DNA from 2 places in the Dietzia sp. PP-33 genome. Region 2 is predicted to be linked to the other one. Evidence: riboswitches for the same ligand, from Rfam matches in the RefSeq annotation. Region 2 holds a riboswitch; the other holds the start of a gene.
The links. Region 2 has a riboswitch for cyclic di-AMP ahead of NJE57_RS10955 (C40 family peptidase). Riboswitches for the same ligand answer to the same signal wherever they lie in the genome.

Region 1 (3,392 bases), on a different contig from region 2:
GTGGATGATCATCATGGTCGCCGCGATCGTCGGTGCGTGGCAGGGATCCGTCTCCCGCCACGGGGCGCTGCCCGCGATCACCGTCGCCACCGATCGCGACCACGTCGAGGTGCTCCCGTTCACCGCCACGGACCTCGACGGCACCAGCTACAGCAACCCGGTGGGCGAGTTCACCGTACGGGGTGAACACACCCTCACCGTCCGGCTCCCGGTGGAATTGCGCCGGGCCACCCTCGACGTCTACGAGATCCGCGCCGACGGGGTGCGCGAGTACACCGTCGGACCGGACGGGCCGGGCGAGCTCCTCATCCCGGTCACCCTCCCTGACGAGGGCCGGATCGAGGGCCTGGCGATCCGCGCGGTCGCGATCGTCTACGCGGCCGACGGCTCCGAGACCATCCTCAACGGCGAGTGGTCGGTCGGCGTCACCTACGAGGGGTGAGCAGGCCGGTCACGCGTCCAGTTCGCGGGCGACCGCACGGAGCACGGACGCCACGCGCCCCGACACCTTGTGGTCGGGACGGTGGCCGCGACGCAGCTCCGGCTGGACGGTCGTCTCGAGCACCTTGATCATGTCCTCGACCATCCCGTGCAGCTCGTCGGCCGAGTGCCTGGGGCCGCCACGAGGCGCGCGGTCCTGGACGACGGAGGGCTCCTCGTGGACGACCACGCGCAGGGCCTGCGGGCCGCGCCGGCCCGAGACCATGTCGAACTCCACGCGCTGGCGGGGCCGGAGGGTGTCCACCCCTTCCGGGAGCACGTCCGAGCGGACGTAGACGTCCTCCCCGCCCTCGTGGGACAGGAAGCCGAAGCCCTTCTCCGCGTCGTACCACTTGACCCTGCCACTGGGCACCGCGAACCACCTCTCCACACGGGCGTGCGCACGCACGCCCGGCAACCTCGACCAACCTCAGAGACTACCCTCGCCCACGCGTTGGTCCGCCGCCCCCGCGGGGCCGGTAGCCTCCCCGTGTGACCTCAGACGCTCGACGACCCGCCGACGACCCCGATCCCTGGGCACCCCGCACGGCCGAGCCCGCCCCGACCCGCCCGCGACGCCGCGGCCTGTTCGTCGCGGCGCTGGCCATCTTCGCGGTCGGAGTGGTGTTCACGGTTCTCGCCGCGGCCACCCCGCTCGTCCTCGGTCGGGACGCACCCACCGTCCTCTACGTGGGTGCGATGGTCTTCACCCCGGTCGGATTCCTCCTGGGCCTGCTGTACGCGATCCTGGGCTCGCGGCCTCCCAGGGTGTGACCAGACCCACCACTTCTCGAACTCGCTGGTAACGAGCAGATAACGCCGAGGCCGTCGACCTCTGCGACCTGGTTTTATCTCAGAATGGTGACGATCCGGCATCAAGCCGCTACAGTTCGATGCAGACTCGTCAGCGAGTTGGCATCGGACGCACCACCTAACCCCGCCCTGCGGCCGATGCGACACTGACCGTTACCGGGCGGGGACGGGGGACCCGATCAGGGCCCACCACGGGCCGGCGACCTCAGGTCGCCTGGGGGTGAAGCCGCCGCAGGCGGCCGGGCGCACTCGTCCGAACCCGACAGCTCACCCCGTAGGCACAGAGTGAAAAGGACTGACGCGTATATGACCTCGAACACCGGACGCCACCGCGCTGCCACCCCCGCCTCCGCGCCCAGGACGGCGGTGAAGGTCGTCCTCGCGGGCACCGCGTTCTCCGCCGCCGGGCTCGCCCTCGCACCGGCCGCGAGCGCCGCCCCGGACTCCGACTGGGACCGTCTGGCCCAGTGTGAGGCCGGCGGCAACTGGGGCATCAACACCGGCAACGGCTACCACGGTGGCCTGCAGTTCTCGCCGAGCACCTGGGCGGCCTACGGCGGCACGCAGTACGCGCCGACCGCCAACCAGGCCACCCGCGAGCAGCAGATCGCGATCGCCGAGAAGACCCTCGCCGGCCAGGGCTGGGGAGCGTGGCCCGCCTGCTCGGCCAAGCTCGGACTGAACTCCGCCCCGACGCCCCGTGACGTCGCCCAGGCGGCCCCCGCCCCCGCTCCCGCGGCCCCGGCCGCCCCCGCGGCACCGGAGGCCGTCACCGCCGCCGACCATGTGGCGACGCTCTCCGCGTTCGCCGAGGGGCGCGGCATCGCGCTCCCGATCACGGACGGTTACCAGGCCAACAAGGATCTCGTGGACGCCGCGTACGCCGACAACCAGTCGGCCGTGGACGGCTTCTTCTCCACTTACCTGGCCAACTGATACCGCTCGACCAGACCGCGACGACAGGGCCGCCACTCCCTACGGGGAGGGCGGCCCTGTCGTCGTGTCCCGCGCGTGCCGGGGGTCAGCGGGGCTGGTACACGGTCCTGTGGACCACGGGGTCCGGGTGGACGTAGTCCAGGCGCCGCTGCGGCAACGGGAAGATCTCCTGTCCGAAGGGGGACAGTCCCCCCGCCACGAGCGCAGCTAGTTCGGTCACGGGGTGCTCGCCGAACGAGTCGTCGGGCCATCCCGGGTTGTCGTAGGTCAGTTTCTTGGCAGCCACGTGTTCATTCTCTCACCTCGGGCCCGATCCGTCAGCAACCGGGTCTGATCCCACCGTCACCGGTACTCGCCGGCCGCCGGACCTCACTAGGCTGGTGCGGACATGTCCCCCTCGCGCGTCACGACCCGACACCCCACCAGCGGCGAACCCGATTTTCCCGCCTGGTTGGCCGGCCTGTCCGATGACACCCTCGTCCGCCTGTGCGAGCTGCGCGCGGACGTGGCCACCCCTCCCCCGGCCTCGCTCGACGTGCTCGCCTCCCGGCTGCGGCTGCCGGCGTCGACGGCGCGCGCGATGAACACCCTGACGTGGCCCGAGCTACTGGTGCTGTCCACCGCTGCGGCGCTCGGCGCCGATTCCGGCCCCGTTCCACTCGGCGCGGTGTCGGGACGGCTGGGTGTCGACGACGACGAGCCGGCTCTCCGCGCGGCAGTGGGCACCCTCCGGGATCTCGCGCTGTTCTGGGGCGACCCGGCGCACGCCCGGATCGTCCCCGTCACCGGCGCGGCGGTCGAGGCGGCTCCGGTGGCCGCTCCCCGTCCCGGAGAGCCAGTCGGGGCCGGGCTCGACACCGCGTGGAGCGGCCTGTCGGACCGGGCACTGGGAGTTCTCGAGGCCATCGCCCGCGGCCGGACACCGGTCGGGGCCCTCGGTCCGGGCGCCTCGGACGCGGTCCGCGCCGCGGCGGCCGAACTCGCCGATGCCGGACTCGCCGAGCTCACCGGAACCGAGGACGGCGAGGTTGTCGTACCCCGGGCCCACTCACTGGACCGGGCCCGGCACGGAGCCCGCCCCGGCGGCTCCTCGCTGCTCGACGTGCCCGCCTGGGCGGGGCCCGACACGAGGAACGGCGGCACCGCGAAGACCGGGTCCACCA
Region 2 (3,392 bases):
AGGGTCCTCGTCATCGGGTCCGAGCCTGCCACAGCGCCACGACGACGCGCCTGCCCGGTCTCCCCGGGTCAGTAGCGTCGGATCGCGCTGACCGGCATCGCGTCGACCTTCTCCAGCTTGACCGGGACGCCGTAGGTCGGCGCGTGCAGCACCAGACCGTCGCCTGCGTACATGCCGACGTGGGTCGCCTCCGGGAAGTAGATCACGAGGTCGCCCGGTTGGATATCGGCCATCGCGACGGGCGCTCCCGACACCGCCTGCGCCTGACTCGACCGCGGTAGCGTCTTGCCCTCCCGGGCGTAGGACCACACCATGAGTCCCGAGCAGTCGAACTCCGACGGGCCGGTCGCCCCCCATGAATACGGCGCGCCGAGTCGGGTGAGGGCCACGTTCAGAGCGGCCGAGTTGACCCCGTCGGCGGGCGGCGCGACGTAACCCGGGGGCACGAGCGGCCCTCCGGCCCAGAGCCGACGTTGGGTGTCCGAGAGCGCGTCCACCCGGGTCCTCACCTCGTCGATCCGCGCCCTCATCTCGTCCGTCCGGCGATCGATCTCATCCGACCGATTCTGTGCGTCCCGGGCGGATACCCGCGCGAGCTCCGAGGCCGCCTCGGCGTCCAGTCGGAGGCGGGCGGCCTCCACCGAGGCCGCCCGCGACGCGTCGAGCGCGCTGGTGGTCGTACCGGAGAGCCGCTGCAGGGTCCCGAGCCGGTCGACCAGGTCGCGGGGACTGTCGGCGAGTACCGCGGCACGGGTGGCGCCGGTGTCACCCCCCCGGTAGCGCATGGTCGCGAGGCGGTCGACGAGGGACTGGTCCCGCGAGGCGTCCACATCGGCGGCCAGAGCACGTGCGACGGCGACACCGGCCTCACGTTCGCGACGATCACGCTCGGCGACCGCGCGGTCGAGGTCCGACCGTGCCTGATGCAGTTCCTCCCCCAGGGCACCGGCCTCCTCGGACAACCGCGCCAGCTCGGCCAGGTCCTCGCCGGCCGGGGCGGTGTCGACGGTGGGAGCGATCGAGGTGGTGGGAACGGTGGGGGCGGTAGGGGTGGTGGGGGCGGTAACAGTGGCGGGGGGCGCAGGGGGCTCGACGACACCCGGCGACGTACCGGGCGGTGGGGCGAGAATCTGCGCCGAGGCCACCCCGGCACCAGCGCTCAGTACTGTTGCCGCGGCCACGGATATCGCGACCGCTCGGACACTGCAGGTCATGGGCACTGTCGAGCTCTCGGTTAGGTGTTCTCTGACGACCGGAATGCGGCGGAGACGCCGTCATGCTCCGTGGTCGGGATGGTACAGACGACGAACCCCGCCGACACCGGTTATGCGTCCGGTGGTCGGCGGGGTTCGGGAGAGCGCGTGACCCGGGGCGACTCAGTAGTAGCGGGTCGCACCGTAGAACGGCATGGAGTCCAGCGGGGCGTAGTGCACTGAGCTGCCCGAGGACGGGGAGTGCACGACCTGGCCGTTGCCGGCGTAGAGGCCGACGTGGCTGGCGCCGTCGTAGAAGGCGACGATGTCGCCGGGCTGCAGGTCGGCCTTGGCGACCTGGGTGCCTCCGCCGATCTGGGCCTGGCTGGTGCGCGGGATGGAGATCCCGGCCTCCTTGTATGCCCAGGACGTCAGACCGGAGCAGTCGAACGAGCTGGGACCGGTGGCGCCCCACACGTAGGGGGAACCGACCCGGGTGCTGGCGGCGTCGACGATCCGCTGGCCGGTGGAGACGACCGGAGCCGGGGTGGCGAACTCGACAGGTGCCGCCTGGGCGGGGGCCGCCTGCACGAGACCGGCGGGGAGGGCGACGCCCTCAGGGAGGTCGACGGTGACCTGGGCGGGCACGCCCGGCAGGCGGAGCTCGACGGGCACGTCCACGGTCACGGGCGCGGCGGCCGCGGTACCGGAGGCGGCTACGGCGGCCCCGGCTGCGAGCAGTCCTGCGGCGGCGGCACGGCGCCCGGTCGAACTGGTCTTGATGCTGTGAGCTCCCACGAGACTGATATCCTCTTCCTTCCTGCGACACCGACCGGGTTAGCTGACGGGTTCGGACACGGAAGTCTGTCCTACGCCCCCGGGCCTTTTCGGCCTACAGGCGATTCACCCCAGTGGAACGTGGTTCCCCGGTGCGCCCTGCGGGCGCTTAGGTGGTGACCCCGGCTCCCCACCGGCGGGCGGGTGATGACTTCCGAGGTCTCAAAAAGGTTACGAAACCATCTCGTCGAAGTCCAGTCCATCCGCTACGCGGCGGTGTGAGTAGCCACGATCTCGAGGGACGAGACCATTCCGAGTTCCATGAGCACCTCGATCGCGGTGCGCACCTCAGGCTCCAGGACGTATCCGCACGACTCCTCGGAAAGTGCGCTCACCTGCACAGAATCGGAAGTGAGCAGAGCGACAACGCAGTCCTCGCACTGTTGCGGGCGAACCGGGCACCGTGAGCAGTCCATCGACAACATGATCTACATCACACTCCGTCCTGGGCGTGTTGCCCATTCGTTACCGCGCCGCGATCTACCGCCCGCGACAGACCGTAGGGGCGGGGTACGACATCCCCTCCCGCGGTCGCCGTCGGACGGGTGGCCACCCCGGCCCTGTCGGACCGGGTCGCTACCGTTTCCGGCATGCCCTCGCCTCCTACCCGAGTCCCGGCCCGACCGTCCGGGGTCCAGGCGGCGTTCGACGAACTCGAACCGATGCTCTCCGAGGTGACGTTCGTCGTGGTGGACCTGGAGACCAGCGGCACACGACCGGGGACGGACGAGATCACCGAGATCGGAGCGGTTCGCGTGCGGGGCGGCGAGGTCCGGGCGGAGCTGTCCACGTTCGTGGCCATCGACGGCCACCTCCCTGGACACATCAGCAGGCTCACCGGCATCGCCCCCGGGGATCTCGTCGGGGCCCCCTCATTGGGCGAGGTGATGGCGACGTTCCTGGAGTTCTCGCGCGGGGCCGTCCTGGTAGCCCACAACGCGCGGTTCGACCTCGGGTTCCTCCGCGCGGCAGCCGCGTCCACCGGCCATCCGTGGCCCGACCCCCCCTCGGTCTGCACCCTCGCCCTGGCGCGGAAGGTGCTCCACCGGGGCGAGACCCGCGGTCATCGTCTCGGTGAGCTCGCCGCTCATCTGGGCTCGGCCGTCGAGCCGAACCACCGGGCCCTCCAGGACGCCCGTGCGACCGTCGACGTTCTCCACGCCCTCATCTCCCGGGTCGGCGACTGTGGGGTCGCCACGCTCTCGGAGCTCCGTGCGTACGACGGTCGCCTCACGCCCGAGGTACGGCGCCGCGCCTCCTTGACCGACCCGCTCACCACCGGGCCCGGGGTCTACGTCTTCCGAGACGGCTCGGGCGGCGCCCTCTACGTGGGCTCGTCCGGCTCGGTACGCCGGAGGGCCC

Region 1: another riboswitch for cyclic di-AMP. It lies ahead of NJE57_RS07980 (transglycosylase family protein); the one in region 2 lies ahead of NJE57_RS10955 (C40 family peptidase).

The regions. Positions count from the first base shown of each region.
Region 1 is NZ_JAMYEI010000003.1:372,871-376,262, forward strand. Features, by position in the region: gene NJE57_RS07965 (DUF2771 family protein) at 1-442, shown strand, start outside; gene NJE57_RS07970 (cold-shock protein) at 452-853, opposite strand; gene NJE57_RS07975 (hypothetical protein) at 973-1,254, shown strand; cyclic di-AMP (ydaO/yuaA leader) riboswitch at 1,432-1,588, shown strand; gene NJE57_RS07980 (transglycosylase family protein) at 1,600-2,229, shown strand; gene NJE57_RS07985 (hypothetical protein) at 2,315-2,515, opposite strand; gene NJE57_RS07990 (helicase-associated domain-containing protein) at 2,618-3,392, shown strand, end outside.
Region 2 is NZ_JAMYEI010000005.1:217,126-220,517, forward strand. Features, by position in the region: gene NJE57_RS10945 (glycosyltransferase family 4 protein) at 1-14, opposite strand, end outside; gene NJE57_RS10950 (NlpC/P60 family protein) at 69-1,214, opposite strand; gene NJE57_RS10955 (C40 family peptidase) at 1,377-1,991, opposite strand; cyclic di-AMP (ydaO/yuaA leader) riboswitch at 2,005-2,156, opposite strand; gene NJE57_RS10960 (hypothetical protein) at 2,237-2,365, opposite strand; gene NJE57_RS10965 (DEDD exonuclease domain-containing protein) at 2,621-3,392, shown strand, end outside.